2 regions of the Peribacillus sp. NJ4 genome follow, and region 1 is predicted to be linked to the other one. Evidence: a T-box and tRNA genes for the amino acid it is inferred to sense, from the RefSeq annotation. Region 1 holds a T-box; the other holds one or more tRNA genes.

Region 1 (4,216 bases):
CTCGATGATTGAGCTATCGCCCAAGAAACGGTGTCCCTTTGTTTCACGGCCCGTTTCCACATCAGCGATGCTAAATGGCACTACGTCATTCCCGAATAAGGCAATCAGCCATTTAATCGGACGGACGAAGCGGAGCTCTTGATTGGCCCAGCGCATATTTTTCGGGAACGTCATACCACTGATGATTTCCTGCAGCTCGGATAAAAGCTGAACAGTCTGCTGTCCTTTTATGAATTTATTCACATGGGCATATTCCACACCCTTGAGTTCTTTAAAATAAATATCCTCTGAAGTCATGCCTTGGCCCCTGACGAATCCCAATGCGGCTTTAGACCAGTTGCCTTCGCTGTCCAAAGCGATTTTCTTAGCCGGTCCTTTTGCTTCTTCTTCGATATCCTTTTGTGATTCTTCCACGTCTTTCACCAATATGGCCAAACGTCTTGGTGTGGAAAAGGCTTCAACCGTTCCGAAATCAATCGCTTTTTCCGTTAGCCATTGCTGCACTTTATCTGACAACTGTTTCATGGATGCTGTCACAAAACGGGCAGGCAGCTCTTCCAATCCAATTTCCAATAACAAATCACGCTTGCTCATTTGTATTCTCCCCTTTCACTTTAAGAATCGGGAAGCCTAATTTTTCCCGCTCTTCATAGAAGGTTTTGGCAACCTTACGCGCTAGGTTACGGCACCGGGCAATATATCCAGTTCTTTCTGTCACCGAGATGGCACCTTTCGCATCCAAAAGGTTGAATGTATGTGAACATTTCAAAACATAATCATATGCAGGATGTACAAGCCCTTCTTCCATTTGGCGATGCGCTTCCTTTTCATACATCGTGAAAAGTTGAAACAGCATATCAAGGTCGGAGGTTTCAAATGTATATTTTGAATGTTCGTATTCCGGCTGTCCAAATATATCCCGAACTGTGAATCCTTCTGTCCATTCTAGGTCAAATACGTTTTCCTTATCTTGAATGTAAGAGGCGAGACGTTCGATCCCGTATGTAATTTCCACGGAAACCGGTTTACATTCAAGGCCGCCCACTTGTTGGAAATATGTAAATTGCGTAATTTCCATTCCATCTAGCCAAACTTCCCAACCAAGACCAGCACACCCTAGTGATGGGTTTTCCCAATTATCCTCCACAAAGCGAATATCATGCTCAAGCGGATTAATCCCTAATGCACGCAGGGAATCCAAATATAACTCTTGGATATTGTCAGGCGAGGGTTTCATGATCACTTGGAACTGATGATGCTGATACAGTCGATTAGGATTCTCACCATAACGACCGTCAGCCGGACGGCGGGATGGCTCCACGTAAGCAACGCTCCATGGCTCAGGTCCAATGGCTCTCAGGAACGTGTATGGGCTCATCGTTCCTGCCCCTTTCTCGACATCATAAGCATTCATTAATATACAGCCTTGTTCAGACCAATGCTTTTGTAACGTTAAAATCATATTTTGAATATTCATCGTACACCTCCAGGTTATTTAAAACGGCTCTTTGAAAATTAAAGGCTCGGAACCCATTCACATTTTGGCAAACAAAAAACTCCCGTCCCTATGCGAAATGCATAGGGACGAGAGTATACCCGCGGTTCCACCCTAATTGCCGTTTATAAAACGGCCTCTTTTCAAAGCAACATGCTCCGGAAACGCCCTTCCCTGTAAATCCATATCCCGGCTTCCACCGTCCCGGGTTCGCTTTTTATGGAGAATGACAGATACTCTTTTCCATCAACGCAATCTTCTTATTTTGATGATTAGAATTCTATACAAACTAGCATGGAATGTCAATAGGTCAGATCCTAAAACATATCTTTCATCGTATCAATCTGTTTCAGGAACTTTTTTGATTTCAAATGCAGACCAGAATATTCCTCATAATAAGCATCGATGATTTTTTGCAGTTCTTTTTTCGTTTCAGGCTTGACGGAAATGTTTCCGAGCCTTGATAAATCGAAATAATAAAAGATCCGCAGCAATTTGACGGCTGCAGGTGAAATTTTATAATGATAAGGGTCCTTCCCCAGACAGCGGTGACAGATAAAGCCCGCTTCCCGAAGCGAAAAGGAGAATTCCCCTTCCGTTTCACCACATACGGCACACTGATTCAGCACTGGGTTAATCCCATTGACGGGCAGCATCTTCATTTCAAAAATGAATTTCAAAACCTCTGCGTCATATTCCTCGTTTATGTAATGCAAGGTTTGCGAAAGCAATTCATACAAATATGGATTCGGTTTCTTATCCTCGACGCTTTTATCAAGCAATTCAACAATATATGAGGCATAAGCAGTGGCAAAAAGATCCTCCCTTATGAATCGGAGTGAATCGACCATTTCGCCTTGCTGAAGACTTCCGAGTCCAGTTGATGTGGTTATAAGAAAATACCCGGAGCAAAAAAGCTGTGTGACGGCAGAAAGCCTGCTGTTAGGTTTACTGGCTCCCCTGGCCATAACGCCAATTTTTCCTAGCTCACGGGTATATATAGTAATGATTTTGTTATTTTCTCCATATGCAGTTCGCCTTATGACAATGCCCTCACATTTTTGGAGCATACCAAGACACCACCCATGCTCGCCAAGACTAACCTATGAAACAGGAAAATCAATTTCTGCTAGCTCATCATTCAATACCAAGTGTCTTTCCTGTCTCTCGACTTCTATCTCCTTAAACAGCAAATAGGTGTCCACATTACCTGTTTCACTAAATAATTCCCAGGTAAAATCCAACATATAAAGCCCACCTTTCGTTTTTAACTAGCAATATGAATATCCGACCATATGATTAGCTTGACCGTTTTCCAAACTTTCATGACGCGTAAATTTTGTTAATTAATACTCGCTCTCATTGAAACCATAATCACGAAGCTGGCTGGCTTTGTTACGCCAATCCTTCTGTACCTTTACCCACAGTTCCAAGAAAACTTTCGAGCCCAATAAGTTTTCGATGTCCACTCTGGCACGGCTGCCGACTTCTTTAAGCATCTTCCCTTGCTTTCCGATGACAATGCCTTTTTGTGAATCACGTTCGACAACGATCGTCGCCATGACATTAATTGTATCGCTGTTATCCATTTTTTTAATTGAATCGATGACAACAGCCACTGAATGCGGAATTTCTTCACGTGTCAGGTGCAGCACCTTCTCGCGGACCAATTCGGAAATGATAAAACGTTCCGGGTGATCGGTCACTTGATCAGCTGGATAAAACTGGGGACCTTCAGGCAAGTGTTCCTTGATTTGTTCAAGCAATGTCTCGACGTTATTTCCTTCAAGCGCAGAAATCGGAACGACTGCCGCAAAAGGGTAAAGCTGTTGGTATTTCTCAATGATCGGAAGTAAATCATCTGGATGCATCGCATCGATTTTGTTTACAACCAGGAAAACAGGCGTTTTTACGGATTGAAGTTTTTCGATGATAAACTCATCACCGCGTCCGTACCCTTCAGTCGCATTGATCATGAAGAGAATCAAATCGACTTCTTTCAATGTATTCGTTGCCACTTTCATCATGAAGTCACCAAGCTTATGCTTTGGTTTATGAATGCCGGGTGTATCAATGAAAATCATTTGTGAATCGTTTTGTGTTAGTACACCCTGAACCTTATTTCTTGTTGTTTGCGGTTTATCACTCATAATGGCGATCTTTTGACCGATGACACGATTAAGAAACGTACTTTTTCCAACATTAGGTCGTCCAATAATCGAAATGAAACCTGATTTGTAACCTTTTACTTGTGTATCGTCAAATAATTTATCCATTTAAATCCTCCGGTGAAAAAGCTCCTGGAAGCAATTCCTTTACTGTTAGTTCTTTTATATCCCCATTTAAGTTGGTCAAAACAACCGGCATATCCTGTTCGCACAGTTCTGAAATAACCTGCCTGCACGCCCCGCATGGAGAAACGGGACCATCGGTATCTGCCACGACTGCAAGTTTAGTGAATTTTTTATCGTCATGGGCATAAGCGCTGAATAAAGCGGTCCTTTCGGCACAATTACACATGCTGTATGCTGCATTTTCTATATTACAACCATGATAGACCTTCCCATCAGCGGTTAAAAGGGCTGCCCCCACTTTAAATTTGGAATAAGGCACATATGCTTTTTCCCTTGCTTTTTTAGCTTCAACAATCAATTCATTCGTATTCAATTCACATCTTCCTTTCAAATTGAGTACCATTCGGCAACCTACAGGCCAAACTTA
Region 2 (4,216 bases), 2.6 Mb from region 1:
CATATCCATATTAATCACCTACGTTCATTCAGTATTCCCATCGAAGCTTGTATTCATTTCAAACCATTGCTATCTATGATAAACTAATTCCAATCATTTTTGGAGGTGTAACGTCTTGGAAATTACCATATCGGCTAATCTTAGCAGCAAAATCCCTGAATTCAAAGTTGGGATCATTACATATGAAAACATCGAAGTAGGTCCCTCCCCGCAAATGGTGAAAGGAAGACTTCAATTATTTCAGGAGGCTCTTTTCTTCGACCTTGAAGAAAAGGAGTTGACCGACTTTTCCGGCATTAAAGAGTGGCGAGAGATTTTCAAGACCACAGGAACCAACCCGTCACGGTATCGCCCATCCGTGGAAGCCCTTTACCGCCGCGTTAAAAAACAGAATTACTTGACACCCATCCATTCAGCCATCGATTTGAATAACTTCTTCTCCCTTTTATATGAAGTTCCTATCGGCATTTATGATGCGGATAAATTAGCGGGTGACATCTCGATTAAGATTGGCGAGGGAACAGATGGTTATGACGGTTTGAACGGCCGCTTGAATTCCATGGAAAATATGATTACATCAGCCGATCATGATGGTGCTTTCGGAAGTCCATACGTTGATTCAGAACGAACGAAAGTCACCGAAGAGACGAAAAGGGCCATCCAAATCATTTATTTACAACCCAAGACTCCAATCACTGAAGCCCATCAGCTAACGAAATCTTTGATGGACATGTTCCTTGAAATACACGGTGGTGAAGGGACTTACTCGATTGTAGAAGGATAATCAAAATTGAACGGAAATAAACCCTTTCCACAATCGGAAGGGGTCTTTTCATAATTTCCAAGGAACTAGCTAGTATCCTTTTATTTACCCTCTCGTCCACCCCGATAAAGGAGTATCATGATTCCTGAATGGAAGAGCATATAAGAATGATTGAAATAGCAAGATTAGATTTGGACACAGTTAATGTAAGCCAACTACTTGAAATTAATTTCATACCATTTTGTTAACCATTACTATAATAGTTTTTCATTACCTCTTTTGACCAATTGGGTTGTTTCACTTGGCCAATCGGGCCAAATTCAGACATATAAGGTTTAATATCCAATACTGGCGTTCCATCAATGGCATCCAAAGCCCTCACAGTTATCTTTAGACCCTCTACTTTTAACAATTCACATCTGGATACACCAAGCTGATTTGGCCTTGCTTTGGCCCTTTGAGAAAAGATACCTACCTTTGGCCAATCAGTTCGATTTCTTGGATGCCTGGCATTGAACTGAATTTTGTCTGGGTCCACTTTATTCATATAAAATATGACTTCAATATGTGAAAATTGTTCTAATCCAAACAGGCAATCTTCTTTGAATTTGGATTCATCCATAATTATCTCAGAAATTACTTCTCCCCAATAATCATCTTCCAAATTAACTCTATTATTTTGGATTAAACCTATTGGTTCTAAAAGTAGTGACATTTTCGCTTCCCCCTCCATATTCACAATTCAAAATGGATCCATTGAACAAACTTCCCGAAATTCTCCTCTAACCATTAAAGGATCAGGATTTACGCGAAAACATGAAATATATTTACTCTCATTATCAATATTACAAGATTGGGTAATCGCATTACAAATATTTCCTCCAATACCTTTTATTCAAAGAAGCAATCACAACAATAAACGTTTGTTTGGACAAAAAAAGCACACCCTTGTTCAAACTGATTCTACTACCGTAGTTAATCAGTTTGAACATGAGTGGGCTGCATGCATCAAAATAGCCACCCTCCTGGATGGTAATTTTGGACAATAAAAAAATTCCACTGTAAACAGTAGAATCCTAGTTATAATATTTAAACGCAAAGCTTCGTTCTCCAGGTAACGAAACCCTACGTTATGAGTATGTATTGGAGCGGGTGAAGGGAATCGAACCCTCATCATCAGCTTGGAAGGCTGAGGTTTTACCACTAAACTACACCCGCATAATCCTTGTAGAACTTTGTCGAATTACCAACAAAATTAATTATATAGTTTAATGTGAAAAAATGCAATAGTTCTTTTTAAAAAAATTTAAATTAATGGATTGTAACGATAATATATTCATTCACTTTAGTAAAGATGTTAAAAAGTCCCCTGATTCAGAGAACTTTTTCATCCTATATTATATTATGACCATATGACTTCCATTAACCGCGGATAAACCTGCTGTGCCGTTTCAAGCAGCATGATTAACTTCCTGAACGCGAGATCCGGTACGATATCCCCCTCGATGGAGTATGAATACCTAATGGAAATCGTCCCATTTTCTTCATAAAGCTTTGAATACCTAAAATTAGCATTATATTCATTCAACAGTGTATGTACATCCTGTTTCTTTTCAGGATTCTTCAACTCGGCGACATTAAAGCAAAATAAGTCCGCCACATTTTCATCTTCATTGAATGCAAATACTAAAAGGACCTTCCACCCGTCCTTTAACTTTTGCTCAGCTCTAAAAAAGGTGGTGCCATCTTCATTCAACTCATTCATATAGATTTTCTCACTAGTTAAAAAATCACGAAATTTAGCAACGTTTGACATGGTTCATCACCTTTCTCTATGTATTTACATTTTATAATGAAAATTGGCATTTTTACAGATTTTTTTACAAACATTCCAATTGCATCCTATTAACAGAGGCGAAGAAATCACTCGTTAAATGAATGGGAGCCAAATATGAACTCCCTTATTAGAATCAATAGATTGATTAGCCAGTTGCTTCTCCGCAAAACTGAAGCGCTTCTTGAAGGTCCAAAATTTCCCGGCGGATTTTTGAATATCCTTCAATTTCAGGCACTTCTTTACTAGTATGTGATCTACCTTTATCTGCCGCTATCGCCATAGTTTCGAAAACATACAGCAACTGAGCGAGCTTTCTCTCTGATAGTACTGGCCGTTCAGAGGATTTCAAGCTGGCATTTAGATAATAGCCCATCTGTTCTATCGAAAATATAACGGGCCAAAGAGATTCCAGTCTAGCCTTGTTTTTGAATATCTCACCAAGGGATGCATTGTAGACCGTTAATAGATTCACCATATTTGTTTGCATTTTGTTCCTTTCGCTGCTTTCATCAATTGCAAGGTCATTATCTTTTTCAGAGAACGCCATCAATAATAACCGCCCCTGGCTTCGAATCGTTTTGGCTATCAAATGATTGAGAAGACTGGATGCCGAACGACTTCCGAGCAACAGCGACCCAATAAGACCTATCAAGCTTCCAACGACGATATCGGTTATCCTTACAGTCGCAAAAAAACTGAAATCATAACTTTGAGATGAATATTCGGCCATGATCAATGCTGAAGGGGTAAAAAACATCGCCGCCAATCCATAATTCCGAACGATGAAAAGCTCTGTAATGAATGTCAAACATAAAATGATCAGAACGATGATGAACTCTTTATGAACGGCTGCTAGAATTAAACTTGCTATCAGGAGTCCGATGACCGTCCCGAAAGTCCTTTGGACCGCCCGATGGAATGTGGCGATGATGGTCGAACCCGACATAACGGCCGCACAGGATAAGGGAATCCAGTACGAACGGTTAAAATCGGCGGAATAGGCGATGATGGCAGCAATGGTAAGGATTGTTCCATATCGAACGGAAGAGAGGAAGACAATTGAATTCTTATCGAACGCCCCAAGAAAAATGGTTTTTAAAGAAGGCTTTGAGATGGTTGCTGCTTGATCGATTTTCTTGACGGGTTCATTCATGATGGCATCTGCATTATAAATCTTCATGAATAACTCTTCCACCTCTTCAGTCATTTGGTCAGGTTGAAGGATCTTTTTTTTATTCTTTGTTTTAGATGCAATTGAACCTGCCAGGGCATGAACGGATTGACCTAATTCTTGCGGCAGTACGATATTTTTGTTCAAGGAAATTTCCAGTGCCTCCAAGAATATGGCATTCGCATGTTCATTCAATAAGAACAACCGCTTTAACTCATCTGAACTTCGCCTGTTTGAAAACCCGGCTAACAGTGTATCTTCAGCGAGTTTCATCGCCATTACCGTTCCCTGTCTTGCTTTATTGAATTTCACGGTTCCCATGGAATCAAAGAATGCCCCCAATTCTCTGTACACCTTTCCCACCGCAAGCGATTCTGGTCCATGAGGGTTGAAAAACCAGCCTAACATACAGATTATCCAAGATAGTGCCCCACCCATTAAAACG

The links. The T-box of region 1 lies ahead of glyQ (glycine--tRNA ligase subunit alpha). A T-box ahead of a tRNA ligase gene usually reads a tRNA of that ligase, here a tRNA-Gly.
Region 2: it has a tRNA-Gly gene. The T-box ahead of glyQ (glycine--tRNA ligase subunit alpha) is inferred to sense a tRNA for this amino acid. The anticodon was not compared.

Annotation. Positions count from the first base shown of each region.
Region 1 is NZ_JAUCFQ010000001.1:1,895,055-1,899,270, reverse strand. Features, by position in the region: gene glyS (glycine--tRNA ligase subunit beta) at 1-594, opposite strand, end outside; gene glyQ (glycine--tRNA ligase subunit alpha) at 581-1,477, opposite strand; T-box leader at 1,578-1,754, opposite strand; gene recO (DNA repair protein RecO) at 1,813-2,565, opposite strand; gene QUF94_RS09500 (YqzL family protein) at 2,599-2,742, opposite strand; gene era (GTPase Era) at 2,842-3,771, opposite strand; gene cdd (cytidine deaminase) at 3,764-4,162, opposite strand; gene QUF94_RS09485 (diacylglycerol kinase family protein) at 4,201-4,216, opposite strand, start outside.
Region 2 is NZ_JAUCFQ010000001.1:4,508,786-4,513,001, forward strand. Features, by position in the region: gene queG (tRNA epoxyqueuosine(34) reductase QueG) at 1-9, opposite strand, end outside; gene QUF94_RS22440 (B3/B4 domain-containing protein) at 116-784, shown strand; gene tsaA (tRNA (N6-threonylcarbamoyladenosine(37)-N6)-methyltransferase TrmO) at 1,008-1,478, opposite strand; tRNA gene QUF94_RS22450 (tRNA-Gly) at 1,908-1,981, opposite strand; gene QUF94_RS22455 (YbjN domain-containing protein) at 2,166-2,579, opposite strand; gene QUF94_RS22460 (FUSC family protein) at 2,746-4,216, opposite strand, start outside.